2 regions of the Nonomuraea sp. NPDC003707 genome follow, and region 1 is predicted to be linked to the other one. Evidence: riboswitches for the same ligand, from Rfam matches in the RefSeq annotation. Region 1 holds a riboswitch; the other holds the start of a gene.
The links. A riboswitch is a leader RNA that binds a small molecule or an ion and turns the genes downstream of it on or off. The one in region 1 is predicted to bind cobalamin.
Positions count from the first base shown of each region.

Region 2: linked by a shared signal. The riboswitch ahead of ACWDRB_RS00215 (ribonucleoside-diphosphate reductase subunit alpha) and the one ahead of cobN (cobaltochelatase subunit CobN) in region 1 are both predicted to bind cobalamin.

Region 1 is NZ_JBSFNK010000010.1:236,740-251,661, forward strand. Features, by position in the region: gene ACWDRB_RS27010 (SMP-30/gluconolactonase/LRE family protein) at 1-99, opposite strand, end outside; gene ACWDRB_RS27015 (superoxide dismutase) at 226-828, opposite strand; gene ACWDRB_RS27020 (Fur family transcriptional regulator) at 881-1,315, opposite strand; gene cobF (precorrin-6A synthase (deacetylating)) at 1,442-2,191, opposite strand; gene ACWDRB_RS27030 (pyridoxamine 5'-phosphate oxidase family protein) at 2,254-2,640, shown strand; gene cbiE (precorrin-6y C5,15-methyltransferase (decarboxylating) subunit CbiE) at 2,637-3,851, shown strand; gene cobM (precorrin-4 C(11)-methyltransferase) at 3,848-4,603, shown strand; gene ACWDRB_RS27045 (cobalt-precorrin-6A reductase) at 4,588-5,406, shown strand; gene cobJ (precorrin-3B C(17)-methyltransferase) at 5,397-6,887, opposite strand; gene ACWDRB_RS27055 (precorrin-8X methylmutase) at 6,893-7,513, opposite strand; gene ACWDRB_RS27060 (precorrin-3B synthase) at 7,510-8,853, opposite strand; cobalamin riboswitch at 8,871-9,066, shown strand; gene cobN (cobaltochelatase subunit CobN) at 9,103-12,699, shown strand; gene ACWDRB_RS27070 (cobyrinate a,c-diamide synthase) at 12,654-13,982, opposite strand; gene cobO (cob(I)yrinic acid a,c-diamide adenosyltransferase) at 13,976-14,578, opposite strand; gene ACWDRB_RS27080 (magnesium chelatase subunit D family protein) at 14,581-14,922, opposite strand, start outside.
Region 2 is NZ_JBSFNK010000001.1:39,766-54,687, forward strand. Features, by position in the region: gene ACWDRB_RS00175 (sensor histidine kinase) at 1-996, opposite strand, end outside; gene ACWDRB_RS00180 (response regulator transcription factor) at 999-1,655, opposite strand; gene ACWDRB_RS00185 (serine hydrolase domain-containing protein) at 1,775-2,860, shown strand; gene ACWDRB_RS00190 (alpha/beta fold hydrolase) at 3,043-4,614, shown strand; tRNA gene ACWDRB_RS00195 (tRNA-Leu) at 4,746-4,833, opposite strand; tRNA gene ACWDRB_RS00200 (tRNA-Pro) at 4,979-5,054, opposite strand; gene ACWDRB_RS00205 (mechanosensitive ion channel family protein) at 5,224-6,279, opposite strand; gene ACWDRB_RS00210 (ribonucleotide-diphosphate reductase subunit beta) at 6,297-7,292, opposite strand; gene ACWDRB_RS00215 (ribonucleoside-diphosphate reductase subunit alpha) at 7,303-9,492, opposite strand; cobalamin riboswitch at 9,618-9,812, opposite strand; gene ACWDRB_RS00220 (tripartite tricarboxylate transporter substrate-binding protein) at 9,817-10,764, opposite strand; gene ACWDRB_RS00225 (SAM-dependent methyltransferase) at 10,841-11,611, opposite strand; gene glmS (glutamine--fructose-6-phosphate transaminase (isomerizing)) at 11,670-13,490, opposite strand; gene ACWDRB_RS00235 (hypothetical protein) at 13,504-13,779, opposite strand; gene ACWDRB_RS00240 (ABC transporter permease) at 13,860-14,606, opposite strand; gene ACWDRB_RS00245 (ATP-binding cassette domain-containing protein) at 14,596-14,922, opposite strand, start outside.

The DNA of each region.
Region 1 (14,922 bases):
GTACACCCGGTCACCGTGCCACCGCGGCGACTCCACCAGCCCTCGACCCGTCAGCAGCGTCCTTGTCCCGCTCATCCGCACCGCGTCCTTCTTCGTCATGAGACGTCGTTCTGTCGTCTTCCATACGAACGGCCGCCGGTCAGATCGACAGATTGAGCGGCGCCCGCCCACCGGCCCCGCGGACCAAGCTCGGACCGGTGGGCGGGCACCGCCGACATCGGGACGTCAGGCGCCGCGGGCGGCGTCGTAGCGGGCGATGACGTCGTTCCAGTTGATCAGGCCCCAGAGCTTCTCGACGTAGTCCGGGCGCACGTTGCGGTACTGCAGGTAGTAGGCGTGCTCCCAGGCGTCGAACACCAGCAGCGGGACGGTGTTCATGCCGACGTTGCCGTGGTGGTCGTAGACCTGCTCGACCACCAGGCGACGACCGAGCGGCTCCCAGGCCAGCACGCCCCAGCCCGACCCCTGCACGGTGGCGGTGGCGGTGGTGAGCTGCTTCTTGAAGGCGTCGAAGGAGCCGAAGTGCTCGGTGATCGCATCGCCCAGCTCGCCGTCGGGGCGGTCGCCGCCGTCGGGGGACAGGTTCTGCCAGAAGATCGTGTGCAGGACGTGCCCGGACAGGTTGAACGCGAACGTCTTCTCCAGCCCGACCAGGCCGCCGAACTCACCCTTGTCGCGCGCCTCGGCCAGCCGCTCCAGGGTGTCGTTCGCGCCCTTGACGTAGGCGGCGTGGTGCTTGGCGTGATGCAGCTCCAGGATCTCCCCGGTGATCGCGGGCTCCAGGGCCGCGTAGTCGTACGGCATGTCCGGAAGGGTGTATTCGCCCATGGGCGTCTCTCCTCAACAGAGGCTATTTGCAACTATCTTGCAATAACAATAATCATGCAAGTAGTGCACGTCGACATCGGCGGCAGTGGCCGCGCAGCACCTGGCCGACAGGGTCCATCGCGAAGCCGGTGCTCTCCATGACCGTTGCCTCCGCCGTGGCGAAGTGGTCCGCGGGGAGCTCGACGAGTACGTCGCAGCGGCGGCAGATCAGGTGGTGGTGAGGCGTCGTCGAGAGGCCGAAGAGCGTCTCACCGGCGTGGTCGACGCTGTGCAGGACGCCGCGGGCGGTCATCACCGTCACGTTGCGGTAGACGGTGGACACGCTGATCATCTCGTACGTGGAGGTCACCAGCCGGTGCAGGCGCGGCACGCTGAGGTGGGTAGCCGCGTCGCGCAGAGCGGTCAGGATCGTCAGCCTCGGCACGGTCTTACGCAGGCCGAGCCGGGTCAGCGTCTCCCCCAGGTCCGCTTCCTCGCTCCTGCCCACCCGGCCACGGTCGCGAACCCGCCTCGCCCCGATGTGCGCCCCCTCCCCGTTACGCCGTCAGATGATCAGTTTGCAATGAATATGCTCTTGCAAACAACAGGCGATTAAGCGACCGAGGACGGGCCGTCAGTGCTCCAGGCGACGCAGCAGGTACGTGTCCATGATCCAGCCCTTGCGGGCCCGCGCCTCGGCGCGCAGTTCGCGGATGCGGTCGCCGACCTCGGCCACCGGCCCGGAGACCAGGATCTCGTCGGGCGTGCCCAGGTAGGCGCCCCAGTGGATGTGGAAGTCGTCGAGCCCGGCGAACGAGCAGTGGGCGTCGAGCATGACCACCACGTCGTCGGCGGTGGGGCCGTGCTCGGCCAGGCGCCGCCCGGTGGTGAGGTGCACGGGCTGCCCGACCTGGGTGAGGCCGGTGCGGTGGCGGGCGGTGAGCGCGGCCACGCTGCTGATCCCGGGGATGACCTCGTACTCGAATGTCACGTTGCCTCGCAGGAGGATCTCCTCGACGATGGCAAGCGTGCTGTCGTACACGCCGGGGTCGCCCCACACCAGGAACGCCCCGGTCTGGCCCTCGCGCAGCTCGTCGCGGATGAGCGCCTCGCAGGCGAGCGCGCGGCGCGAGCGCCAGTCCTCCACGGCGGCGGTGTACGCCGGGGTGGTCCGGTCGCGCTCGGGGTCGCGGGCCTCGGCGATCCGGTACGGCGCGCGGCCATGCTCGGCGATGAGATCCAGCCGGAGCTGGACCAGTTCATGCTTGACCTCACCCTTGTCCACGATGAGGAACACGTCCGTGGCGCCGATGGCCTTGACCGCCTGCAGGGTGAGATGGTCGGGATCGCCGGCGCCGATCCCGATGACGAGTAGCCGCTTCACCCGCAAGATTCTGCCAGAACGGCAGATATACGATATGCCTCGCAAATCACCCAAGGAGGGCCGTGAATCTCGTCGAACAGGGCGACGCCTTCGCCGCGTTCTGGCAGGAGCGGCACCTGTGCACGCTCTCCACCACGCGCCCCGACGGCCCGCCGCACGTGGTGCCGGTGGGCGCGACGCTGGACCTGGCCACCGGCATCGCCCGGGTCATCACCTCGGGCACCTCGGTCAAGGCCGGGCTCATCGGGACCGACGGCGCGCCGGTGGCGCTCTGCCAGGTGGACGGCCGCCGCTGGTCGACGCTGGAGGGCCGGGCGGTGCTGCGTACCGAGCCTGAACAGGTGGCCGACGCCGAGCACCGCTACGCCGCCCGCTACAAGCCGCCGCGCCCCAACCCGGCGCGGGTGGTCGTGGAGATCCAGGTGACGCGCGTCCTGGGCAACGTGTGATCACGGTCGTCGGCATCGGCGCGGACGGCTGGGACGGGTTGTCCCCGGACGCGCGGCGCGCGCTGGAGGCCGCCGAGGTGCTCATGGGCGGGCGCAGGCAGCTCGACCTCGTGCCCGTCCCGACCGCCGAGCGCGTGGCCTGGCCCTCCCCGCTGCTGCCCGCGCTGCCCTCCCTCATGGAGACGTACGCCGGGCGCGAGGTGTGCGTGCTGGCCAGCGGCGACCCCATGTTCTACGGCATCGGCGCCACGCTGGTGCGCTTGCTGGGCTCGGCGAACATCCGCGTGGTGCCGCACGTCTCGTCGCTGTCGCTGGCGTGCGCCCGGCTCGGCTGGCCGGTGGAGCAGGTGGACGTGGTCAGCCTCGTGGGCCGCCCCCCTGCCGCGCTGAACGCCGCGATCCTGCCCGGGCGACGACTCGTCGTGCTCGGCGCCGGCCGCGACTCCCCGTCCCTGGTGGCAGGGCTCGCGACCGGGCTCAGGTACGGCCCCAGCCCCATGACCGTCCTGTCGGACCTGGGCGCGGACTCGGAGAGCGTACTGACGGGGACGGCGGAGACCTGGGAATCACGGGAAGCCGCCCCCTCCGCGCTGAACGTGATCGCCCTCGAGTGCGTCCCCGCCCCCGGCGCCGAACCCCTCCCCCGCGTGCCCGGCCTGCCCGATGCCGCGTTCGAGCACGACGGGCAGCTCACCAAGCGGGAGGTCCGCGCCGTCAGCCTGTCGCGGCTCGCCCCGCTGCCCGGGGAGACGCTCTGGGACGTGGGCGCGGGCGCGGGCAGCATCGCCGTCGAGTGGATGCGCAGCCATCCGGCGTGCGCGGCCGTGGCGATCGAGAGCAGGGCCGACCGCGCCGCCGCCATCGCGCGCAACGCCGACCGGCTCGGCGTGCCGGCGCTGCGGATCGTCGAAGGCAGGGCGCCGGCCGCGCTCAAGGGCCTCCCGGCGCCGGACGCGGTGTTCGTCGGCGGCGGCCTGACCGTGCCCGGGCTGCTGGAGACCTGCTGGGCGGCGCTGCGGCCCGGCGGCAGGCTGGTGGCGAACGCCGTCACCCTGGAGTCCGAGTCCGTCATGGCCCAGTGGTACGCCCGGCTCGGCGGCGATCTGGTCCGCCTGGCCGTACAGCGGGCCTCACCCGTCGGCTCCTTCACGGGCTGGCGGGCCGCGATGCCGGTGACCGTGTGGTCGGTCACCAGGAAGGACGTGCCATGACCGTGTACTTCATCGGGGCGGGCCCCGGCGCCGCCGATCTGATCACGCTGCGCGGCCTGCGGCGGCTGCAGTCGTCGCCGGTCTGCCTGTACGCGGGTTCGCTCGTGCCCCGCGAACTCCTGGACGCCTGCCTCGTGGGAACCAGGCTCGTCGACACCGCGAACCTCACCCTCGACGAGATCGTGGTGGAGCTGCTGGCCGCCCACCGCGCGGGCCTGGACGTGGCGCGGCTGCACTCCGGCGACCCGTCGGTGTTCAGCGCGGTGGCCGAGCAGATGCGCAGGCTGGACGAGCTCGGCGTGCCGTACGAGGTGGTCCCCGGCGTGCCGGCGTTCGCGGCGGCGGCGGCCGCGCTGGGCAGGGAGCTGACCGTGCCCGGCGTCGGGCAGACCGTCATCCTGACCCGCACCTCGGCGCGGGCCACGCCGATGCCCGAAGGGGAGGACCTGAAGACCCTGGGCGCGAGCGGCGCCACGATCGTGCTGCACCTGGCCGTGCAGCGGATCGAGGCGGTGGTGGAGGAGCTGCTGCCCTCGTACGGGCCGGACTGCCCGGTGGCGGTGGTGGCCCGGGCCAGCAGGCCCGACGAGGTGATCCTGCGCGGCACGCTGGCGGACATCGCCGGGCAGGTCCAGGCGGCCGGGATCCGGCGTACGGCGGTGATCGTCGTCGGCCGGGTGCTGTCGGCCACGCAGTTCCCCGACAGCCACCTCTACAGCGCGGAGCGGGAACGGCCGTGCGACGGGTCCTGATCCTGGGTGGCACGGCCGAGGCCCGGGCGCTGGCCGCCGAGCTGTCCGGCGAGCTGTCCGGCGAGCTGTCCGGCCGGGGCGTTCACGTGGTGTCGTCGCTGGCCGGGCGGGTGAGCAACCCGCGCTTGCCGGTCGGGGAGGTGCGCGAGGGCGGGTTCGGCGGGCCGGACGGGCTGGCCGCCTGGCTGGCGGCCGAGCGGATCGACGCCCTGGTGGACGCCACGCATCCGTTCGCCGCGCGGATGACGGCCTCGGCGGCCGAGGCGTCGGCGCGGACGGGCGTGCCGCTGCTGGTCCTGCGTCGCCCGGGCTGGCGGGAGGGACCGGGCGACACCTGGCAGCGCGTGCCCTCCCTGCACGCGGCCGCCGCACGACTGTCCGAGACGGCCACACAACTGTCCGAGGCCGCCGCACGACGGTCCGAGGCCGCCGTACGGCCGGGGGGCGGCCCGGTGCGGGTGTTCCTCACCACCGGCCGGCGGAGCCTGCCGGTCTTCACCGGTCTGGCCGGGGTGTGGCTGCTGGCCAGGTCCGTCGATCCGCCCGAACCGCCGGTCCCGGACCACGTGCACGTCCTGCTGGACCGCGGGCCGTACACGGTCGAGGGCGAACGCGTTCTCATCCGCGAGCACCGGCTGGACGTGCTGGTCACCAAGGACAGCGGCGGGCCGATGACCACCGCCAAGCTGGTCGCGGCCCGCGAGCTCGGACTGCCGGTGATCATGGTGGACCGGCCACCACTGCCCGCCGGCGTCCGGCTGGTGGAGACCGCCGCGGAGGCGGCCGCCTGGGCTCAGGGATAGCGGCGCGGCGTGTAGACGACGCCGCGCTCGGTGACCCGGGTCGTCGAGGAGCCGACGATCAGCAGGCAGCGCATGTCCACCTGCGCGGGGTCGAGCTCGCCGAGCGTGGTGACGGTGACGCTCTCCCGCTCGCCGCCGACATCACGCCCGATCACCACCGGGGTGGCGGCGTCGCGGTGCTCCAGCAGCAGGTCACGGGCGGCGGCGACCTGCCACGTACGGCTGCGCGAGGCCGGGTTGTAGATCGCCAGCACCAGGTCCGCCTTCGCGGCGGCGCTCAGCCGGCCGGCCACCACCTCCCACGGCTTGAGCAGGTCCGACAGCGACAGCACGCAGTAGTCGTGGCCCAGCGGCGCGCCGACCCGGCTGGCCACGGCCTGGGCGGCGGTCAGCCCGGGGACGATCCGCACCGGCACGTCCGGGAAGCCGGCCGCGGCCTCCAGCACGGCGCTGGCCATCGCGAACACGCCCGGGTCTCCGGAGGACACCACAGCCACCCGCGCGCCGTCGCGGGCCAGCTCCAGCGCGTGCCGGGCGCGCTCGGCCTCCACCCGGTTGTCGGTGCGGTGGCGGCGCTGGCGCGGGTTCGGGGCGACGCGGTCCACGTACGGGCCGTACCCGACGAGGTCGGTCGCCGCCGCCAGCGCCTCCTGGGCTTCGGGCGTGAGCCACGGCCGCCCGGCGGGCCCGAGGCCCACCACGACCACCTCACCCCGGGTCTCGCCCCGGGTCTCGGTCGTGGGCGGTTCGGGGACGAAGGTCCGCTCGGCGGGGCTGGCGAGCAGGGCCAGCGAGAAGTACGGCACCCCGTCGGCGTCCACGTCCTTGAGCGGCGCGACCCGTTCGGCTCCCATGGTGGCGCGCTCGACGTACCAGGCGTCGTCCAGCCGCCCGGCCTCGGCCAGCGCGTCGCGGACCTTCTCGAACGTCCGGCCCAGCTTGAGCACCGCCGCCGAGTCGGTGCCGCGGAGCCTGTCCGCCAGCACCTCGGCGGGCAGCGTGCCGGGCAGCACGGTCAGCACCTCGTCCCGCTCCACCAGCGGCCGGCCCAGCACGGCTGAGGCGGCGCTGACGGAGGTGACGCCGGGCACCACCTCGGTCGGGTAGCGGTGGGCGAGCCGCTTGTGCATGTGCATGTACGAGCCGTAGAACAGCGGGTCGCCCTCGGACAGCACGACCACGGTCCGGCCCGCGTCCAGGTGGGCGGCCAGCCGCTCGGCGCAGTCGGCGTAGAAGTCGTCGAGCGCGCCCTGGTAGCCGCCGGGGTGGTCGGTGGTCTCCGTGGTCAGCGGGTAGAGCAGCAGCTCCTCGATCTGGCCTTCCTTCATGTACGGCAGCGCGATCGAGCGGGCGATGCTGCGGCCGTGCCTGGCGGCGTGGTAGGCGATCACGTCGGCCTCGCCGATCAGCCGGGCCGTCTTGACCGTGACCAGCTCGGGATCCCCGGGACCGAGCCCGACCCCGTACAGCCGTCCCGTCATCGCCATCACTCCGTCTCGTTCGCGATGGCGTTGACCGCCGCCGCCGTCATCGCACTGCCGCCGCGGCGGCCGTGCACCACCAGATATTCCAGGTCGCTGTCCGCCAGCGCCCGCTTGGACTCGGCCGCGCCGATGAACCCCACCGGGATGCCGAGCACGGCGGCGGGCCTGCCCGCGCCCTCGGCGACCAGTTCGAGCAGCCGGAACAGCGCGGTCGGCGCGTTGCCGATGGCCACCACCGCGCCGTCGAGGCGGTCGCGCCACAGCTCCAGCGCGGCGGCGCTGCGCGTGGTGCCGAGCCGTTCGGCCAGCTCCGGAACGCCGGGGTCGCCCAGCGTGCACACCACGGCGTTGTCCGCGGGCAGCCGGCGCCTGGTCACGCCGGAGGCGACCATCTGCGCGTCGCACAGGACGGGCGCGCCCCTTCGCAGCGCCGCGCGCGCCCGGACGACCACGGCAGGCGACCAGTCCAGGTCGGTCACGAGGTCGGTCATGCCGCAGGCGTGGATCATCCGCACCGCCACCTGCGCGACCTCGGGCGGCATCCCGGTGAGGTCGGTCTCGGCACGGATGGTCGCGAACGAGCGCCGGTAGATCTCGGCCCCGTCGCGGATGTAGTCGCTCACTGATGCCTTTCCTGGTATCCGTCGCCGGTGGCGACCATCTGGACGACCCGGCCGCGCGGCAGCCCGCAGCGCCGCTCGCAACCGGCCCAATGCACGGGCGTCGCCGGCGGGCCGTCCAGGGTCGCCACCCAGCGCCGCGCGTCCTCCTGGACGTCGGCCAGGGACTTGGCGCAGCCCGGACGGCCGGTGCAGGCGCTCACCCCGGCCCACGGCGACGCCGGGTCCGTCACCAGCCCGGCCGCCTCCAGCATTCGCGCCGCCCGGCCGGCGGCGGCGGGCGGGAGGTCGAGGAGTACGACGGTCCGCCACGGCGTCAGCCGGACCGGCACACCGGTGGCGTCTCCCGGACCAGGCGCGCCGGAGGTGCCGGCCGGGCCGTTCGCCTCGGCCGCCGCGGCGATGGCGCTTGCCTGGGCGGCGGACAGCCGTCCGAGCGGCACCACGACCTCCAGCGCCACCCGCCCGTCCCGCTGCTCGATTCGCCCGGCACGCGGCGCCGAGACCGTATCCCGGACGACCGGAGCGGGCGGTGCCCACATCTCGGCGTCCGGGGCCGGCCTGGCGTGCGGCTGGTGCCCGGAGCGGGCATCGGCGGCGCGGTCGGCAGTGCCGGTGCAGTCGCGGGAAGCGGTGGTGGTGCGATCGTGGGGGGCGGTGCGGTCGCGGGCGGCGGTGGTGGTGCGGAGGCGGGTGGCGATGCGGGCGGGGCCGTTGTCCAGCTCCGCGATCCGCCACGCGCCCCGATCCCCTTCCGGCCGTTCGTCGAGGAACGCCTCGGCGGCGGCGATCATGAGTTCGGCGGCCACGTCCGCCCCCACGGCGAGCCCGGCGTCCACGCCCGCCAGCAGCAGCCGCCCGTCGAAGAACGTGACGTCGGCCCCCAGCGCGAGCATGTCGCCGCTGCCCTCGTCCACCGCGAACAGGAACCGCCCCGGTAGCCCGGCCAGCCGGGGCCGCGAACACAGGGCCCGGTCCAGCGCCGCCACCAGGGGCTGCGGGTCCAGCAGGCCGGGGCCCGTGCGACCGCCGAGCGGCGAGGCCACGATGTTGCGTACGCGCTCGTGCGCCTGCGACGGCAGCAGTCCGGCGGCGGCGATCCGCTCGGCGAAGGCGGCGGGTGAGCGCAGGCCGCGCACCTGGACGTTCGCCCGGGAGGTCAGCTCGATCACGTCCGAGCCGAGGTCGGCCGCGCAGGCGGCCAGCTCGCGCAGCCGGGCGGGTGAGATCGCGCCGCCGGGCAGGCGGACGCGGGCCAGCGGGCCGTCGGCCGCCTCGTGCACCTGTAGCGCCCCCGGACAGGCGTCGGGGCGCATACGTCCGGAAAAGTCGGCTATGGACACGATCAGGATGGTAACGCCACTTCTGGCGGGGGCCGCTCTTGTCGTAGGCTCCCTGTAGGCGATGGCTAGGGAGGAAGCCGGTGCGAATCCGGCGCGGTCCCGCCACTGTGACCGGGGAGCGAACCCCACCGCAGGCCACTGCCCGGCGACGGGTGGGAAGGCCGGGGTGAGCGCTGATCCGGGAGCCAGGAGACTCCGGCCGCCGCGACACCCGCGACCGGGGCGAGGACCCCGAGGGAGGATTGTGCCGTGCCTGGCGACAGCCATACCGTCCTGCTGCTCTCGACCTCCGACACCGACCTGCTCAGCGCTCGCGCGAGCGGTGCCGCCTACCGGTTGGGCAACCCGGCCCGGCTGGCGGCCGAGGACCTGCCCGCCTTGCTGGAAGGCGCCGACGTGGTCGTGGTGCGCCTGCTCGGCGGGCGGCGCGCCTGGGAGGAGGGCCTGGACGCACTGCTGGCCGGCCCTCTGCCGGTGGTGGTGCTGGGCGGCGAGCAGGCGCCGGACGCCGAGCTGATGGAGCTGTCCACGGTCAGCGGCGGCGTCTGCGCCGAGTCCCACGCGTACCTGGCCCACGGCGGGCCGCAGAACCTGGCCGAGCTGCACGCGTTCCTGTCGGACACGGTGCTGCTGACCGGGCACGGGTTCGCGCCGCCGGAGGCCACGCCCTCCTGGGGACTGCTGGAGCGCGACGCGCGGCCCGGGCGGGGACCCGTGATCGGGGTGCTCTACTACCGGGCGCATCACCTGGCGGGCAACACCGCGTTCGTGGAGACGCTCTGCGCGGCCGTGGAGGAGGCGGGCGGGCAGGCGCTGCCGGTGTTCTGCTCCTCGCTGCGCACCGCCGAACCCGAGCTGCTCGACACGCTGCGCGCCGCCGACGCGCTGGTGGTGACCGTGCTGGCGGCGGGCGGCTCGCGCCCCGCGACGGCGGGCGCGGGCGGCGACGACGAGGCGTGGGACGTGGGCGCGCTGGCCGCGCTCGACGTGCCGATCCTGCAGGGACTCTGCCTGACCACCGGCAGGCAGGCGTGGGAGGAGAACGACGACGGGCTGTCGCCGCTGGACGCCGCCTCGCAGGTGGCCATCCCGGAGTTCGACGGGCGGATCATCACGGTGCCGTTCTCGTTCAAGGAGATCGACCCCGAGGGACTGACCGTCTACGTCGCCGACCCCGAGCGGGCCGCCCGGGTGGCGGGCATCGCGGTACGGCACGGGCTGCTCCGGCACACCCCGCCCGCCGAGCGCCGCCTGGTCGTGATGTTGTCGGCGTACCCGACCAAGCACTCCCGGGTGGGCAACGCGGTCGGCCTGGACACCCCGGCCAGCACGGTCAGGCTGCTGGCCAGGCTCGCCGAGGCCGGCTACGACCTCGGCGAGGGCTTCCCGGGCGTGGCCGAGCAGGACGGCGACGCGCTCATCCACGCGCTGATCGCCGCCGGTGGCCAGGACCAGGACTGGCTGACCGAGGAGCACCTGGCGGGCAATCCGGTACGCATCTCCGCCGCGTCCTACGAGCGCTGGTACCGCACTCTGCCCGAGGAGCTGCGGACGGAGATGGAGCGGCACTGGGGGCCGCCGCCGGGCGAGCTGTTCGTGCACGAGGGTGACATCGTCCTCGCGGCGCTGCGGGCCGGGAACCTGGTGGTGATGGTGCAGCCGCCGCGCGGCTTCGGCGAGAACCCGATCGCCATCTACCACGACCCCGACCTGCCGCCCAGCCACCACTACCTGGCCGCCTACCGCTGGCTGTCGGCCGAGTTCGCGGGCTCCGGCGCGCACGCGATGGTGCACGTGGGCAAGCACGGCAACCTGGAGTGGCTGCCCGGCAAGTCGGCCGGCATGTCCGCCGCGTGCGGCACCGACGCGGCCATCGGCGACCTGCCGCTGGTCTACCCGTTCCTGGTGAACGACCCCGGCGAGGGCACGCAGGCCAAGCGGCGGGCGCACGCCGTGCTGGTGGACCACCTGGTGCCGCCGATGGCGCGGGCGGAGACGTACGGCGACATCGCCCGGCTGGAGCAGCTCCTGGACGAACACGCCACGATCGCGGCCATGGACCCGGCCAAGCTGCCCGCCATCCGGGCGCAGATCTGGACGCTCATCCAGGCCGCCCGGCTCGACCACGACCTGGGGCTGGCGAACCGGCCGCACGACAGCGAGTTCGACGACTTCATCCTGCACGTGGACGGCTGGCTGTGCGAGGTCAAGGACGCGCAGATCCGCGACGGCCTGCACGTGCTCGGGCAGGCTCCGGCCGGGCAGGTGCGCGTGGACCTGGTCCTGGCGATGCTGCGCGCCCGGCAGATGTGGTCGGGCCGCGAGACGCTGCCCGGCCTGCGCGAGGCGCTCGGCCTGGCCGAGGACGGCACGGCGGGGCTCGGCAGCGTGGACCGGGCCGAGGCGGCCGCCCGGGCGCTGGTGGAGGCCATGGAGGAACGCGGCTGGGCGACGGAGGCTGCGGCGGAGGTCACGCGCGAGCTGCCCGGCGAGCGGCGCGACCTGGTGACGCGGGTCCTCGAGTTCGCCGCCACCGAGGTGGTGCCGCGCCTGGCCCGCACCACCGACGAGCTCGACCACGTCCTGCACGCTCTGGACGGCGGCTACGTTCCCGCCGGGCCGAGCGGCTCCCCGCTGCGCGGCCTGGTCAACGTGCTGCCGACCGGCCGCAACTTCTACTCCGTCGATCCCCGCGCGGTCCCGAGCCGGCTCGCCTGGGAGACCGGCCAGGCCATGGCCGAGTCGCTGCTGGAGCGCTACCGGTCGGACACCGGCGAGTGGCCGCGTTCGGTGGGGCTGTCGGTCTGGGGCACCAGCGCCATGCGCACGGCGGGTGACGACGTGGCCGAGGTGCTGGCCCTGCTCGGCATCCGCCCCGAATGGGACGAGGCCTCGCGCCGGGTCACGTCCCTGGAGCCGATCCCGCTCGCCGAGCTGGGCCGTCCCAGGATCGACGTGACGGTGCGGATCAGCGGTTTCTTCCGTGACGCGTTCCCGCACGTGGTGGCCATGCTCGACGACGCCGTACGGCTGGCCGCCGGGCTGGACGAGCCGTACGAGGACAACTACGTGCGCGCCCACGTCGCCGCGACCGGGGGCGACGAGCGCCAGGCGACCATGCGTGTCTTCGGGTCGGCGCCGGGCGCGTACGGGGCCGGGCTGCTGCCCCTGATCGACAGCCGCAACTGGCGCGACGACGCCGACCTGGCCGAGGTGTACGCGGTGTGGGGCGGCTTCGCCTACGGCCGCGACCTCGACGGCGTGGCGGCCCGCCCGCAGATGGAGGACGCCTACCGCAGGATCGCGGTGGCCGCCAAGAACGTCGACACCCGCGAGCACGACATCGCCGACTCCGACGACTACTTCCAGTACCACGGCGGGATGGTCGCCACCGTCCGCGCGCTGACCGGCAGGGCCCCGGCCGCGTACGTCGGCGACAGCACCCGCCCCGACGCCGTCCGCACCCGCACCCTGTCGGAGGAGACCTCGCGTATCTTCCGGGCCAGGGTCGTCAACCCGCGCTGGCTGGCCGCGATGCGCCGCCACGGCTACAAGGGGGCCTTCGAGCTGGCCGCCACGGTCGACTACCTGTTCGGCTACGACGCCACGACCGGGGTGGTCGCCGACTGGATGTACGACAAGCTCACCGAGACGTACGTGCTCGACCCGGAGAACCAGGCGTTCATGGCGCAGTCCAACCCCTGGGCCCTGCACGGCATCGCCGAACGCCTGCTGGAGGCCGCCGAGCGGGGCATGTGGCAGCACCCCGACCCGGAGGTCCTGCGCGGCCTGCAGGAGGTCTACCTCAAGACCGAGGGCGACCTGGAGGACGACACCAGCCGCTGAGCCGTCATCGGCTGCCCGGCCCAGTGCAGGTGCAGGTAGGACGCGGTCACCTGGGCGTCGCCGAATCCGTCGGCGCCGCTCTCAAAGCGGAACAGCGGCTCGCCTGCGTACTCGACGGCGGTGCGGTGGAACTCGTGCCCCCGGAACCGCTCGCCCGGCTCCGTCAGCGGCGAACGCCTGAGCGCGACCGCGTCCCGGTAGCCGAGCGTCAGCCTCGGCGTCATCCGTGCCCGGCCCGGCACCCGCCCGCACATCCGCTGCCCGTCCAGCTCCTCGCACAGGTAGAGCAGCCCGGCGCACTCGGCGGCGATCGGGCCGCGGAAGGCCGCCACCTGCGCGCGCAGCGGCTCGTTGGCGGCCAGCTCGGCGGCGTACACCTCGGGGAAGCCGCCGCCGATGACGAGCGCCGCGGTCCCGTCCGGCAGCCGCTCGTCCCGCAGCGGGTCGAACACCGCGACGTCCGCCCCGGCCGCCCGCAGCAGCTCGACGTGCTCGGCGTAGCCGAACGTGAACGCCGCCCCGCCCGCCACCGCCACCACCGGCCGGTCCGTCCGCTCCCCCCGCGCGGGCTCCCAGGGGACGGCGTCCAGCGGCGGGGCCGATGCCGCCAGCCGGAGCAGCGCGTCGAGGTCGCACGAGCGGGTCACCAGCGCGGCCAGCCGGTCCACCGCGGCCAGCGCCTCGGCCTCCCGTTCGGCGGCGGGAACCAGCCCCAGATGCCGCGACGGCGTGGAGACGGCGTCGTCGCGGCGGATCGCGCCCAGCACCGGCATCCCCGCCGCGGCCAGCGCGGAGCGGCACAGCTCCTCGTGCCGGTCGGAGCCCACCCGGTTCAGCACCACCCCGCCCACCCGCACCCGGGGGTCGAACGTGGCGAACCCGTGCACCACCGCCGCCACCGACCTGCTCTGCCGCGCCGCGTCCACCACCAGCACGACGGGAGCGTCCAGCAGCCTGGCCACGTGGGCGGTCGAGGCGAAGTCGGTGTCCCCCTTGCCGTCGAACAGCCCCATCACGCCCTCGACCACCGCCACGTCGCATCCCGCCGCCCCGTGCCGGAACAGCGGCCGTACGCGCTCCTCACCCACCAGCCACGGATCCAGGTTGCGGCCGGGACGCCCGGTGGCCAGGGCGTGATAGCCCGGATCGATGTAGTCGGGGCCCACCTTGTGCGGCGAGACGCGCAGCCCGCGCGCCCGCAGCGCCGCCATCAGCCCCGTGGCCACCGTCGTCTTGCCGCTGCCCGACGACGGCGCGGCGATGACGAGCCGGGGAACTACCACTCGATGCCCTTCTGCCCCTTTTGCCCGGCATCCATGGGGTGGCGAACCTTGCCCATCTCCGTCACCAGGTCCGCCACCTCGATCAGCCGCTCGGGCGCGTCCCTGCCGGTGATCACCACGTGCTGGTTGCCGGGCCGTCCGGCGAGCGCGGCCACCACGTCTTCCAGCTCCAGCCAGCCCCACTTCAGCGGGTACGTGAACTCGTCCAGCACGTAGAACCGGTACGTCTCGGCCGCCAGGTCCCGCTTGATCTGCTCCCACCCTTCACGGGCGTCGGCCGCGTGATCCTCCTCGGCGCCCGGCCGCTGGATCCACGACCAGCCCTCGCCCATCTTGTGCCAGGTCACCGAGCCGCCCTCGCCCGTCTCCCCGAGCACCTTCAGCGCCCGCTCCTCGCCGATGCGCCACTTGGCCGACTTCACGAACTGGAACACCCCGACCGGCCAGCCCTGGTTCCAGGCCCGCAACGCCATCCCGAACGCCGCCGTCGACTTGCCCTTGCCGGGACCGGTGTGCACGATCAGCAGCGGCCGGTTGCGGCGCTGCCGGGTGGTGAGGCCGTCGTCGGGCACGACGGCGGGCTTTCCCTGCGGCATGCTCAGACCGCCTTCCTGTGATCGCGCACGACCGAGCCGAGATCGGCCAGGGAGTCGAGGGAGACGAGACGGGCCCGCAACCGGGCCGCCAGCCGGACCGCCAGGCCCAGCCGTACGGGGCCGCTCTCGCAGTCCACGACCACCGCCGCCGTGCCCTCCAGCAGCGCCGCCGCCCGGTCCACGTCGCCGCCCGCCGTGGCGCGCCCGTCCGTCACCAGCACCAGCAGGGGCCGCCGCGCCGGGTCGCGCAGCCGTTCCACGCGCAGCACCTCGGCGGCCCGCGCCAGCCCGGCCGCCAGCGGGGTGCGCCCGCCGGTCGGCAGCGAACGCAACCGCGCCGCGCC
Region 2 (14,922 bases), on a different contig from region 1:
GAACGGCTCCAGCAGCGTCTGCGCCTCGCCGGGCGGGATCTTCCGGCCGGTGTTGGAGATCCGCAGAACGGCGCGTCCGCCTGCCGTGCCGGTGTCGACGCTCAGGTGCCCGCCCGTCCGGTTGTAGCGGATTGCGTTGTCGACCAGGTTGCCGATCATGCGTTCCAGCAGGACAGGTTCGCCGGTGACCGGTGCCGGCCGGAGCCTGGGGCGGACGGCGAGGTCGGCGGCTGCGCCCCGTGCCCGGGCGGCGTCGAGGGCGGCGGCCGCGATGTCGGCCAGGTCGGCCGGGTGCCGCGCTGCGAGCCCGGCCTGGCTGCGGGCCAGCAGCAGCAGGCCGTCCAGGACACGCTGCATGTGCTCGACGGCGTCGCGGGCGTCGCCGGCCATCGCGAGCAGCTCAGCGCGGCTGGGGTGTCCGTCCAGGGTGACGTCGATCGCGGTGCGGGCGGTGGCCAGCGGAGTGCGCAGTTCGTGGGCGGCGTTGGCGGTGAACAGCCGCTGGCTGTCGAGTATCCGGTCGCGCTCGGCGATGCCGCGCTGGATGCGGTCCAGCATGTCGTTGACCGTGCCCGCCAGCGCCGACAGCTCGTCGGCGGGGGTGGTGACCGGGACCCGTTCAGTGAGGTTCTCGGCCGACAGCCGCCGGGCGGCAGAGGAGATCACGCGGATCGGCCGCAACACCCGCCCGGCCACCAGCCAGCTCAGGACGGCGGCCAGGGCGGTCACCACGACGAGCGCCAGAGCGGCCTGGGGCATCAGCGCGGACAAGGTGTCGGCCTGCACCCGGTCGGCAAGAGCGCGCGCCCCGTCCCGCGCCGTCATACCCGGCGGAGAGGTGCCGGTCGGGTCCAGCTGGGTGAAGAACACGCGGCGCCGCATCAGCAGGTACGTCAGCCCGGTCAGCGCGGCCCCGGCGGCCAGCACCAGGGCGGTCTGCAGCAGGGCCAGCCGGGCCCGGGCGGTCAGCCGGGCCCGGGCGGTCAGCCGGGCCATTCTCAGGCGCCGATCCGGTAGCCGGCGCCGATGACGGTCTCGATCACCGGCGGGTCGCCGAGCTTGCGGCGCAGCGTGCCCACGGTGATCCGGACCGCGTTGGTGAACGGGTCCGCGTGCTCGTCCCACACCATCTCCAGCAGCGTCTCCGCGCTGACCACGTCTCCACCGGCGGCGAGCAGTTGCTCCAGCACGCCGAACTCCTTGGGCGTCAGCCGCAGCAGCCGCCCGTCCCGCTCGGCGCTGCGCCGGGCCGGATCCAGCGCCACATCGCCGGCGCGCAGCACAGGCGGGCGGGCCGGGGCGCTGCGCCGCACCAGGGCGTGCACGCGGGCGACCAGCTCGGAGAACGCGAACGGCTTGCCCAGGTAGTCGTCCGCGCCCAGCATCAGCCCGCCGACCCGGTCCTCTACCGCGTCGGACGCGGTCAGCATCAGCACCCGCGACTCGCCCCTGTGGGCGAGCCGGCGGCACACCGCGTCGCCGTGCACGACCGGCAGGTCCCGGTCCAGGACCACCACCTCGTACGGCGTGAGCTCGCACTTGTCCAGCGCGCTCTGGCCGTCCAGCGCGACGTCGACGATGAAACCGTGCTTGCGCAGCCCCGCTTCGATGTACCCGGCCAGGGGCTGCTCGTCTTCGACCAGGAGCACACGCATCCGGGCAGTATCGCAACACCCGCATATGGACCACATATGGTCCGCCGATCGCCCGCCGATAAGCGCCGCCCGATAGATGTGATCACCCTCAAAGTCCCACAGAGAGAGGATCACAAGAAGTGAGCCGTTCACGAACGGCCGGCCTGACCGGGCTGGCATCCGCCATGCTGGCGTTGAGTCTCCAAGCACCCGCAACCGCCGCCGACGAGGTCAAGCTGGGAGACGTCCAGCAGGCGATGACGAACGTGGCGAAGACCGCCGGTGTGGTGGGCGCCATCGGCGAGGTGTACATCGACGGCAAACGAATGGGCCAGGGGACGGCGGGATCACGCCTGTTCGACGGCAAGGGCGGGCGTATCCCCCCGAACTCCCGTTACCGCATCGCGTCCCAGACCAAGCTCATGGAGGCCGCGATCATCCTGCAACTGGTCGGGGAAGGCAAGCTCAGCCTGGACGACAAGCTCAGCGACGTCCTGCCCGAGGTGGCCGAACACGACTATGTGGACCGGGCCGGCGAGATCACCGTGCAGCAGCTGATCCGCCACACCTCCGGCATCCCCGACTTCATGGAAAGCGGGAAGTTCGACGTCTTCGACTTCACCACCGCCTACAAGCCGATCGACCTGGTCAAGGCCGCACGTACCGTCCCCCGCCAGGGCGAGCCGGGACAGTATCGCTACTCCACTACCAACTACGTCCTCCTCGGCATGATCATCGAGAAGGTGACCGGCCATGACCGGGCCGCCGAGTTCAAGCGGCGCCTGTTCGCCCCGCTCGGTATGAGGCACACCTATCTGGCCACCAAGATCTCCGACCAGATCAAGGGCCCGCACGGACACGGCTACTACCCCGACGCCAAGGGCGTACCACGCGACGTCGACCGGCTCAACGCCACCATCGGCGCCGAAGGAGCGATCTCCACCGCGCACGACGTCAGCGCCTTCTACCGCGCGCTCAACCAGGGCAAATTGGTGCCGTCGGACCTGCAACGACAGCTGCCACGGCCGTTCCCCGAACTGTGCGGCGGAACAGTCGCTTCGGCATCGGGCGGCATGCCCGGAATCAACTCCGTCACCTTCTCCTCGACCGACGGCCGGATCCAGTTCGCGGTGGCCGCCACCCTGAAGATCGATAACGAGAAGGCCATGGCCGTCGGTGACGCCATCAAAGAGGCCGCGGAAGCCGTGCTCTGCCCCGGCCAGTAACCGAAGCCCTCCACGGCGGGCCGACGGGGCACCACGTCATACGGCGCGACCTCGCATGTGCCCAGAGCACACGCGTCCGGGCAGTATCGCAACGCTCGCATGGGGACGCGTACGGTCCGCCGATCGGTGCCGGCCGGTGGATGTGATCGCCCTTGAGAACCCCGAAAGAGAAGACCATGACAATGAGCCGTGAGAGAACGAGCGGCATCGCCGGGCTGGCAGGCGCGGTGCTGGCATTGAGCCTCTCCGCACCCGCTACCGCCGCCGAACCTGCCGCCGCGAGCGCCATGACGAACTCCGATGTGTCGTCCGTTCAGTGGAAATCCTGCCCGTCCTACTCCGATGAGGTGGTCCGGAGCCTGCGCGTGGCGCAGGAGCGGCTTCCGGCCTTCCGCACCCAGTTGAAGCGCCTGCGGTGCGGGACGGTCAGCGTCCCGCTCGATCACCGCGACCCCGCCGGGCGGACGATCGACATCGCGGTGACGCGGCTGGCCGCCACCGACGAGGCGCACCGGCTCGGCGCCCTCGCCGTCCTGCCGGGAGGACCTGGCCAGAGCGGCTATCTGGACCCGATCTTGCGGGCCGCGCTCAACAAGGAGACGGCAGCGGTCAACGGGCGATACGACATCATCGGCTTCGACCCGCGAGGGGTGGGCTACAGCACCAAGGTCGCCTGCCCCACCTGGCCCGGAGGCCCGCAGCAGCCGGGCGCGGTGACCAAGGAGGCGGCCAGGAAGGGCTACGACGCCCAGGTCGCCGCCAACCACAAGTGCGGACGCTCCGACCCCGCCTTCCTCGGCCGGCTCACCACCGACAACGTGGCCAAGGACCTGGACCTGGTGCGGGTCGCCCTGGGTGAGCGCGAACTCAACCTGCTCGGCCTGTCCTGGGGCACCTCTTTGGGCATGGTGTACCGCAGCCTGTTCCCCGAGCGCACCGGGCGGGCCTTCCTGGACAGTACCGCGCCGCCGTGGACCGATCTCATGAAGCACACCGAGGGCAGCGCGCAGGCGGCCGAGCGGAACTTCGGGCGCCTGGCCACCTGGCTGGCCCACCGCCATGAGACCTACGGTCTCGGCGCAACCCCCCGGCAGGTGCGCGAGCGGGTGGCGAAGCTGGTCCGCGACTACGACAACGGCCCCAAAACCTACGCCGACCTGCCGCGGCCCATTGACGGCTCGGCTGTCGCCGACCTGGCCAAACGCGTCTCGACCGAGTGGGCACGCGCGGGCAAGGCACTGGCTGAACTGCGGACGGCGACCGGCACCACCGCCCCGCCCGCCGTCAAGGAGATGCTCGGCGGCGGCCAGATGATGGGGACGCCCCTGCCCGGCGCACCGGAAACGCTGAACCTGACCATGAACTGGGCGGTCAAGTGCAACGAGGACCGTAGCCGGCCCGACTTCACCACCGCCTGGCGCGCCTACCAGCAGCTCGTCAAGCGCCATCCGGCGACCGGCCGGTCCTGGGGACTGGGAGGCGCCATGTGCCAGGGATGGCCGCTGCCCGTGCAGCAGCCCACGCTGAAGCGGGACGGCGGGTCACTGGTGCTGGCCGGGCACCTGCATGAGTTCATGTCCGTCTACGACTGGACGCTGCAGAGTCGGCGCGCCATCGGCGGCACCGTCTACACCGTCGCCGACGACGTACACGTCTCGGCCGCTCGAGTGCCCGAGTGCGCCGCCGACGTGGTGAAGTACTTCGAGACGGGCCGGATCGACAAAGGCTGCAAGGGCAGCGGAACCCCGGCCTGACCATCGATGCACGCCCCGGTTGCCGGCGACGATTCTCCTTCCCTTGACGAAAGGCTGACCCATAATCCGCAGGTCCCGATCGCCACCGGGCTCGCTGACGGACCCTGAACCCCCGCCTCCTGGGTCGTGCGTGCGCTCGGGGGGAGTCGAACCCCCACGCTCCTTGCGGAGCACTGGATCCTGGGTCCAGCGCGTCTACCGAAGTTCCGCCACAAGCGCTTGAACCGGCCTACGCCGGCCTTGCCGGTTGGGCCCCGGGCTTGGCTGGCGTGGGCCGGCCCGGGGCGGGGGCCGGGTCCGGCCGGGGGGCGCCATTCCCGCCGGTCAGGCCGTGGCCCGCGGCCCTCTTCTTTCAGGGCCGCTGTCCGAGTGGCAGGATTCGAACCTGCGGTGCTCCTGCTCCCAAGGCAGGCGGGCTGACCAAACTGCCCCACACTCGGTCGTCAACAAATAAGCCGCCCCGGTGCACTCCGAGACGGCTTTCCGATAATCGGCTCGGTTATCCGGAAAGCCCTTGCCACAGTCGGGGGTAGCTCATTTCGCTGCCTTTCTTTCGTGCGGCTGGACAATGTCCACGGTAAAGGAGTGATCGGCGGCGGTGCCACACATTTATTTCTGCGCGCGCGATTCCGGGGTTTCCACGCGGAAGTGGGGCAGGGACTCGGGGTAGTTGTCCCTGACGTGATTGACCAGGAACTCACGTACGTCGCACTTGAGGTCCCACGAGGACGGCGAGTCCGCGGCGCTCATCAGGGCGCGCAGTTCCACCAGGCCGTTCGGCAGCACGTCGGTGACCTGGAGCGTCCAGTCCTTCTGGTCCCACAGCGGGTTGCCCTGCAGGAACTCGTACAGCGCCTCCCGGAGTTTGGGCACCGGCACCGACCAGTCCACGCGCAGGAACACGACGGCGAGGACGCGGCTGCCGTGCCGGGTCCAGTTCTCGAACGGGTTCTGGGTGAAGTACGACACCGGCAGGACCAGGCGGCGCTCGTCCCACAGGCGCACGACGACGTAGGTGAGCGTCAGCTCCTCGATCCGGCCCCATTCGTTCTCCACGACGACCACGTCGTCGAGCCGGAGCGCGTCGCTGAAGGCCAGTTGGAGGCCGGCGAGGGCGTTGCCGATGGTGGGCTGGGCGGCGATGCCGACGATGGCGCCGGCGATGCCCGCCGAGGCCAGGATGCCCGCGCCGAGCGCGCGGACCTGCGGGAACGAGAAGAGCATCGCGCCGATCGCGATCACGATGATGACCGCGGCGGCGATGCGGCGGACCAGCCCGATCTGCGTCATGATCCGCCGCGCCCGGCGGTTGCGCTCCCCTTCGACCAGCACCAGCCGGTCGAGCACCACGTCCGTCAGCGCGTACGTGGCCTGCACGATCAGCCAGGTGACGGCGGCGATGGTGGCCAGGCCGAGCACCCGGTTGACGGTCGCCGCGACGGCCTTCGCGTCCGCGCTCGTGCCGAACATGTCCGGCGCGAATGCCAGGTTGAAGGCCGCCACGACCGCCACGGTGAAGGCGGACCACGTGCAGTGCTCCACCAGGTGCCGGGGGAACGCCCATTTGCGTCCGACCCTGTTCAGCACCCTCCGGACCAGCTCAACCAGGAGGATCGAGCCGATCACCGAGATCACGAGAATCGGCCAGCCTGCTGGAGACTGCACGCCTATGCCCCCTATGTCTAGAAAGACTCGTCAAAGGTCACATTGCCCTCAACTGCCACTTGATACGCAGAGACACGCCGTTCGAAGAAGTTGGCCAGCTCCTGCACGTCCTGCAGCTCCATGAACGCGAAGGGGTTGGCCGAGCCGTACCTCGTGGGCAGGCCCAGCCTGGCCAGCCGCTGGTCGGCGACGTATTCCAGGTATTGGCGCATCTGTGCGACCCCCATGCCGGGCATGCCGTCCCCGCAGAGGTCCTCGGCGAAGGCCAGCTCGGCGGCCACGGCCTCCTCCACCATGAGAGTAACCTGTTTGCCCAGCTCATCGTCGAAAAGGTCTGGCTCCTCGGCCCGCACAGTCTCCACCACGCTGAAGGCGAACTCCATGTGCATGGACTCGTCGCGGAAGACCCAGTTCGTCCCGGTGGCCAGGCCGCCGAGCAGGCCCCGGGAGCGGAACCAGTAGACGTACGCGAAGGCCCCGTAGAAGAACAGGCCCTCGATGCAGGCGGCGAAGCAGATGAGGTTGAGCAGGAAGCGCCGGCGGTCGTCCCGCGTCTCCAGGCGCTGCAGCTCGTTGATCGAGTCGATCCACTTGAAGCAGAATTCCGCCTTGTCGCGGATCGAGGGGATGTGGTCGATCGCGGCGAAGGCCTTCACCCTTTCGGCGGGATCCGGCAGGTACGTGTCCAGCAGCGTCAGATAGAACTGGACGTGCACGGCCTCCTCGAACAGCTGCCTGCTGAGATAAAGGCGTGCCTCAGGGGCGTTGACGTGCTGGTAGAGGTTGAGCACGAGGTTGTTGGCCACGATGGAGTCGCCGGTGGCGAAGAACGCGACCAGCCGGTTGATCAGGTGCCGCTCCTGCGGCGTCATCCTGGCCAGGTCGGCGAGGTCGGTGTGGAGGTCCACCTCCTCGACGGTCCACGTGTTGCGAATGGCCGCGCGGTAGCGCTCGTAGAAGTCCGGGTAGCGCATGGGCCGCAGCGTGAGGTCCATACCTGGGTCGAGCAGCACAACAGTCTCCTTACTGGCAGGCTTCGCAGGTCTCGGGGTTCTCAAGGGAGCAGGCGATCGCTTCTGCAGAGGCCGCCGGTGCCGCCTGGACGGTGGTCTGGGCGATGCGGGTGGCGGGCCGGGAGCGCAGGTAGTACGTGGTCTTCAGGCCCCGCTTCCAGGCGTAGGCGTACATCGACGAGAGCTTGCCGATGGTCGGGCTGGCCATGAAGAGGTTCAGGGACTGGGACTGGTCGATGTACGGCTGGCGCGCGGCGGCCAGGTCGATCAGCGCCTTCTGCGGCAGCTCCCAGGCGGTGCGGTAGAGCACCTTGAGGTCGTCGGGGATGCCGGGGACCGTCTGGACCGAGCCGTCGGCCCGCTTGATGTCGTCCCGCAGCTGCTGCGTCCACAGCCCGCGCGCCTGCAGATCGGCCACCAGATACCGGTTGACCTGCAGGAACTCGCCCGACAGCGTTTCGCGCTTGAACACGTTGGACACCTGCGGCTCGATGCACTCGTAGCAGCCGGCGATGGAGGCGATCGTGGCGGTGGGCGCGATGGCGATCATGAGCGAGTTGCGCAGGCCGGTGCGGGCGACCTTCTCCCGCACGGCGTCCCAGCGCGGCGTGCTCGTGACGTAGTGGTCCGGGTGCAGCACTCCCCCGGCCGCCCGCGTCTCGGCGTACGACGGGTGCCGGCCGCGCTCGGCCGCCAGGTCGGCCGAGGTGTCGTACGCGGCCAGCGCGATCTCCTCGGCGATCCTGGTGGACAGCTCCAGCGCCTCGGGCGAGTCGAACGGCAGCCGCAGCGTGAAGAACACGTCGGCCAGGCCCATGACGCCGAGCCCGATGGGCCGCCAGCGTCTGTTCGCCGCCTCGGCCTCGGGCGTCGGGTAGAAGCCCAGGTCGATGGTCCGGTCCAGGAAGCGCACGGCCGTTCGCACGGTGCCGCGCAGCCGGTCCCAGTCCAGGTCCCAGTCCAGGTCACCGGCCAGGTCACCGGTCAGGAGGTGGGCGGCCAGGTTGATCGAGCCGAGGTTGCAGACCGCGGTCTCGGCGTCGCTGGTGACCTCCAGGATCTCGGTGCACAGGTTCGACAGGTGGATGACGTTCCCGGGGCGGCCGGTCTGGTTGGAGGTGCGGTTGGCGGCGTCCTTGAAGGTCATCCAGCCGTTCCCGGTCTGGGCGAGCGTGCGCATCATCCGGCCGTACAGGGTCCTGGCCGGGATCTGCCGGACATGTCGCCCGGCGGCCTCGTACGCGCGATACGCCCGCGTGAACGCGTCACCGTACAGATCGGTGAGGTCGGGCACCTCCTTCGGGTCGAACAGCGACCAGACCTCGTCCGCCTCCACCCGGCGCATGAACTCGTCGGGCACCCAGTTCGCCAGGTTCAGGTTGTGGGTGCGGCGGGCGTCCTCGCCGGTGTTGTCGCGCAGCTCCAGGAACTCCTCGATGTCGGCGTGCCAGGTCTCCAGGTAGACGCAGGCCGCGCCCTTGCGCCGCCCGCCCTGGTTGACGGCCGCGACGGACGAGTCGAGCGTGCGCAGCCACGGGACGATGCCGTTGGAGTGGCCGTTGGTGCCCCGGATCAGGGAGCCGCGCGAGCGCACCCGGGTCCAGGCGATGCCGATGCCTCCGGCGTACTTCGACAGCCGCGCCACCTGCCCGTACCGGTCGTAGATCGCCTCCAGCTCGTCGCGCGGCGAGTCGAGCAGGAAGCACGACGACAGCTGCGGGCGGCGCGCGCCCGAGTTGAACAGCGTGGGCGAGCTGGGCAGGTACGACAGCGTGGACATGAGCGCGTAGAGCTCGGCGGCCTCCGCCACCGACTCCGACAGCCCGCAGGCCACGCGGAGGAAGAAGTGCTGCGGGCGCTCCAGCACCGCCCGCGTCTCGGGGTGGCGCAGCAGGTAGCGGTCATAGACGGTGCGCAACCCGAAATACTCGAACCGGTCGTCCGCCTCCACGGAGACCAGCGCGTCCAGCTCGGCGGCGTGCGCGGCGACGAACTCCGCCAGCCCGTCCTGGATCAGCCCGGCCGCGTGGGTGGCGGCGATGGACTCGGAGAACGTCCGCACCCCGTGCGCGGCGGCCTCGTCGGCGATCTCCTCGGCCAGGAGCCGGGCGGCGACCCGGGAGTTGGCTGGGTCGGTGATGACCCGGGCGGCGGCCTCCTCGATGGCCAGACGGCGATCGACCTCGATGATCTGCGTCACGTGCTCTCTCCTCGCGAGCTCGTCCCCCGTGAGGGCGCGCGAGAGCACGGCGGCACGGATCATCCCCCGGCCGTTTCGCTCCCCGGCCCTCCCGCGAGGCCATGGTCACTTCGTGCCGGGCGGGCGGCCCGGGCACGCCGCTGGCAGGTCTTCGGGCTCGCGGGCGCGCGCATCGCTCCTACTGGCCGTCGCTTCCCAGATCGCTCCAGTGCACCTGACGGCGGTCGTTCCCGCTCACCGCTGCGGGGCAGCCCCGGAATCACACCGGGTTCCCTTTTGCTCCGCCTCCGGAGAGGCGAACCAGCGACGAGCAGGATCCTACATCTAGTGGCCGTTCCCGCAACTACCCCAGCATGTTGTGGCCTTGGTGGTGCCGAGCAGACCGAGATCCCGCAGGACGGCGCGGGTGCGCTCGACCTCGGAGCCCAGCCACTGCTTGAAGTCGGCGCCGCTGAGCGGGATCGAGATCCAGCCCGCGGACCGGCAGGCCGCCTCCCAGTCGGCCGTGCCGGTCACGTCCTCGCACATGCGGATGGCCGATTCGCGGCTCTCGTCCGTCATGCGCTCGGGCCCGAAGGCCGCCGCCCAGTCCACGAAGTCGACCCGTACGCCGGACTCCAGCAGCGTCGGCGCGTCGAGGCCGGGCACCTGCCTGGCCGAGGACACCGCGAGCGCCTTGACCTGGCCGGCCTTGATGCTCGCGCGCCAGTCGGCCAGCGGGCCCGCGGCCGCCGCGGCCTTGCCGGACAGCAGCGCGGTGACGGCCTCCTGACTGCTGGGGTAGCCGGTGTAGTCGAGCTGGCGGGTGTCGGCGCCGAGCCCCCTGGCGATCAGGCCGAACAGCAGGTGGTCGGGCTCCCCCTGGGGCCCGCCCGCCAGCTGCGTCTGGCCCGGACTGGCGAGCAGGTGGGCGCCGAACGCCTCGAAGTCCCCGAACGGCGAGTGGACGGGCACGACCACGACCTCGACCTCACCGGTGAGCCTGGACAGGGGGGTCGCCGTGTCGAGGAGGGTCTGGGCGTTGTTCAGCTCGGCGGCGGCCAGCGCGGGCAGCCCGCTCACCATGATCCTGATGCCCGCGCCGGTCTCGTATCCGGCCGCCCGGGCCGCGTCGGCGAACGCCTGCCCGACACGCTCCCAGCGGCGCCCCTGAGGGCCGATCGAGTATCGGGCGCGCAGGCCCGCCGCGCTCCCGGTGAAGCGCTCCGTCCCGCAGCCGGCCGCGCACGCGGCCAGGCCCAGCCCCCATGCGAAGAACCGCCGACGGCGCATGTGCCTCTCCCCCGAGCATCGCGAGTCATCGCTCACTCTAAGTTATCGACACAATACACAGAGATACACATATCTCTCATAGTGACTTTTTGCCGACCCCTGCCATCAGGGACGACGGCAGCGACCAGTCCCCCACCAGCTTGGGCCGGTCGGGACGCCAGTCGACGGCCTGTACCAGGCCCGGCGGCTCCAGCGGGAAGTCGCCGAAGAAGGCGCGGATCTCGGCGGGCGTGCGGTCGGTGCCGCCGCTCGGATCGTCCGAGGAGGCGCCCCGGTAGCGCTGCCCGTCCTCCAGGCGGCCCATCGAGGTGGCGTGGGTGATCACCAGGTAGCTGCCCGGCGCCAGCCGCTCGCGCAGGGTCGCCAGAGCCTGCCGCGGCCGCGCCGAATCCGGCAGGAAGTGCAGGATCGACACGAGCAGCACCCCGACCGGCCGGCGCAGGTCCAGGAACCCGCCCGCCCCCGCCAGCACCGCGTCGGGATCCAGGAGGTCCGCCTCGACGAGCGCGGCCCTGCCCGAGTGTCCGAGCAGGGCCGTGGCGTGTGCTGCGACGACCGGATCGCGATCGACGTAGACGACCCGGGCCTCGGGCGCCACCTCGTGCGCGCTGCCCTGGGTCGGCAGCCCGCTGCCGAGGTCGAGGAACTGCCGTACCCCGGCGGCGGCCACGTAGCGCACGGCACGCTGGAGGAAGGCCCGGTTTGCGCGGGCCAGCGGGACCGCCTCCGGGATCAGCTCGGCGAGCTGCTCGATGGCCTGGCGGTCGACCGCGAAGTTGTCCTTCCCGCCGAGCATGTAATCGTACATGCGTGCGAGATTGGGCCTCTCAGCGTCGAACTGCCGCACGTATCGAATTTATGTCGTCCGCAGCAAGATAACGAGGTTTGAGGCCAAATTAGCCTGTTTATTCAACCGTGACGCTCTTGGCGAGATTGCGAGGCTTGTCCACATCCCGGCCGAGCGCCACCGCGGCATAGTACGCGAGCAGCTGAAGCGGGATCGTGAGCAGGATCGGGTCCAGCTCGATCTCGTTCTTGGGGATCACGATCACGTCGTCGGCCAGCTTGACGTCGGGCTCGCGGTGACCGACCATGAGCACCTGCCCGCCGCGCGCGCGGATCTCGCCCAGCGTGGTGAGGTTCTTGTCGAGCAGCTCGTCGTCGGGGACGATGGCGACCGTCGGCATGTCGGGGCCGATCAGCGCGAGCGGCCCGTGCTTGAGCTCGCTGGCCGGATACGCCTCGGCGTGCACGTACGAGATCTCCTTGAGCTTCTGCGCACCCTCCCTGGCCACCGGGTAGCCGCGCACGCGGCCCACGAACATCATGCTCGGGTGCTTGGCGTACTTCTGCGCCAGCTCAGCGATCTTGTCGCTCTGGGTGAGGATCTCCTCGATCTGCCCCGGCAGCCTGCGCAGGCCGTCGACGATGCGCCGCCCGTCGGCGGGCGACAGGTCGCGCACCCGGCCCAGGTGCAGCGCGAGCAGCGCGAACGCCAGCGACGTCGAGGTGAACGCCTTGGTCGAGGCCACCGAGACCTCGGGACCCGCGTGCAGGTAGATGCCGCCGTCCACCTCGCGGGCGATGGCGCTGCCGACCGCGTTGACGATGCCGATGACGCGACCGCCCTTGCGCTTGAGCTCCTGCACGGCGGCGAGCGTGTCGTACGTCTCGCCCGACTGGCTGATGGCGACGTAGAGCGTGTCGGGGTCGACGACCGGATTGCGGTAGCGGAACTCGCTGGCGGGCTCGGCGTCGGACGGGATGCGGGCCAGCTCCTCGATGAGCTGTGCCCCGATCTGCCCCGAGTAGTACGCGGACCCGCAGCCGATGATCTTCACCCGGCGGAAGCCCCGCGTCTCGCGGGCGTCCATGTTGAGCCCGCCCAGGTGGGCCACGTGGAAGCGCTCGTCGAGCCGGCCGCTCATCGTACGGGTGATCGTCTCGGGCTGCTCGGAGATCTCCTTGAGCAGGTAGTGCTCATAGCCGCCGGTGTCATAGTGGCCGGCGTCCCAGTCGACGGTCAGCGGCTCCTTGGCGGTCTCGCGGGCGTCGCTGGCGAAGGTGTGGAAGCCGTCGGCCTTGAGCACGGCCAGCTCGCCGTCCTCCAGGTGCACGACCTGGCGCGTGTAGCGGACGAGCGCGGCCACGTCGGACGCGGCGAACATCTCCTTCTCGCCGATGCCCAGCACGATCGGGCTGCCGTTGCGCGCCACGACCACCTCGCCGGGGCGTTCGCGGTCGATGACCGCGATGCCGTACGTGCCGACGATGCTCTTGAGCGTCTTCCTGACCGCCTCCTCCAGGGAGTCGTTCTCGTCGGCGGCGCGCGCGATCAGGTGCGCGAGCACCTCGGTGTCCGTCTCGGAGGCGAACACCACGCCGTCGGCCTCCAGCTTCGCGCGCAGCTCGCCGGCGTTCTCGATGATGCCGTTGTGCACGACCGCGATGCGCTCGTCGGAGGAAAGGTGGGGATGGGCGTTCTCGTCACTCGGCACGCCGTGCGTGGCCCAGCGGGTGTGCCCGATGCCCAGGGTGCCCTTGAACCTGGCCGGCACGACCTTGGCCAGGTCCGCCACGCGGCCCTTGACCTTGCGTAGCTTGAGCCCCCGGTTGGACACCACGACCCCGGCCGAGTCGTACCCCCGGTACTCCAGACGCTGCAGGCCCTCCAGCAGGATGGGCGCCGCGTCCCGTGGGCCGACATAGGCCACGATTCCGCACATCGAGGTCTCCTCTTCATCCGTAGACGATCCTGCGCAGCTGCCGCAGGGACAGCTCCGGTGCCGCGACCCGCCGACCGCGTAATTCGGCGGCGATCCTGGGGAAGATCTCGTCGTTGGTGTGGCCGACCGTTTTCAGCTCGGCGTGCCGGCGGCGGACGTACTCCTCGACGGACTCGGAGAAGTACGACAGCACGTCGGCGATCACCTTCGCCGCCTCACCCGGGCCCAGCGGGCTCGTCTCGGTGAGGTGGACGATGAGGTCTTCGTAGGGATGTCGTGCCGGGGACACAGACGAGGACACTACGCATCTGGAACGAGACACTTCAACATCCTGCCCGAAATCGGGCAGGAATTAACTCGAACGCCTGTCTAGAGCAGGCTGCCGCGGCCCCAGCCCTTGCCGAAGCGCCACCAGGCGAAGGCTCCGGCGACGAGACCGAGCCCGACGAGGACGGCCGCGGGACGGACCGTGCCCGCGACGTCACCCCTGACAGCGGCCTGGAGCATGGTGGTCGCCCAGTATCCGGGCGAGATCGGCGCGATGGCCTGCGCCCAGGCGGGCATCATCGCGTACGGCACCAGCGCACCGCCCAGCGCGCTGACCGACAGCGCCGCGATGTTGCAGAGCGTGCTCAGCTCCCCCTGGCTGCGCACCACCCCGGCCAGGGCCGTGCCGACGCCGAGCAGCGCGAAGCACCACGCCGCCACGGCCAGGCCCAGGGCCGGCGGCCACGCCGTCCCGGCCGGCCGCAGCCCTACCGCGATCATCCCGTACGCGAGCAGCACGACCTGCTGGAGGACCAGCACGGCGAACACCGGCAGGGCCTTGCCGATCATGATCTCCGGGACGCGGGCCCTGGTGGCCTTGAGGCGGTCCCAGGTGTGCCAGGTGCGTTCGGCGAGGCTGGCCGTGGCCACGTCGGCCATCGACAGCACCGAGAACATGACCAGCAGTCCCGTCACGACCTGGGCGGGCTCGCGCAGCATCGACTTGAAGACGAGCATGAGGACCATGGGCATGACCAGGTAGCTGACCAGGTGAGCCGGGTCGCGCCGGCGCAGGAGCACGTTGTGCGCGGTCAGGACGGCGATGCGGTGCAACGTCTCACGCGGCATCCGCGGGCTCCTTTCGGAGATCCTTGTAGAGGTCGTCGAGCGACGGCTGGCGGATGTCGATGCCGCGCACCGGGCGGTCGAGGTCGCGCAGCAGGGTGGCCAGGGTGGCGGTGGGGTCGGTGGTCGCGACCGTGATCTCGTCGTCGTCCAGGGTGACGCGGACCTCGCCAGGCAGCCCCTTGAGCAGCTCGGCGCCCGTGCCCCTGGCGATCACCCGCCCGCTCCGCGCGACGGCGATCGTGGCCTTCAGCTCGGTGAGCTCGGGGAGGTAGTGCGTGCAGTAGACGACCGCCGCGCCGCCGTCCGCCCTGCGGCG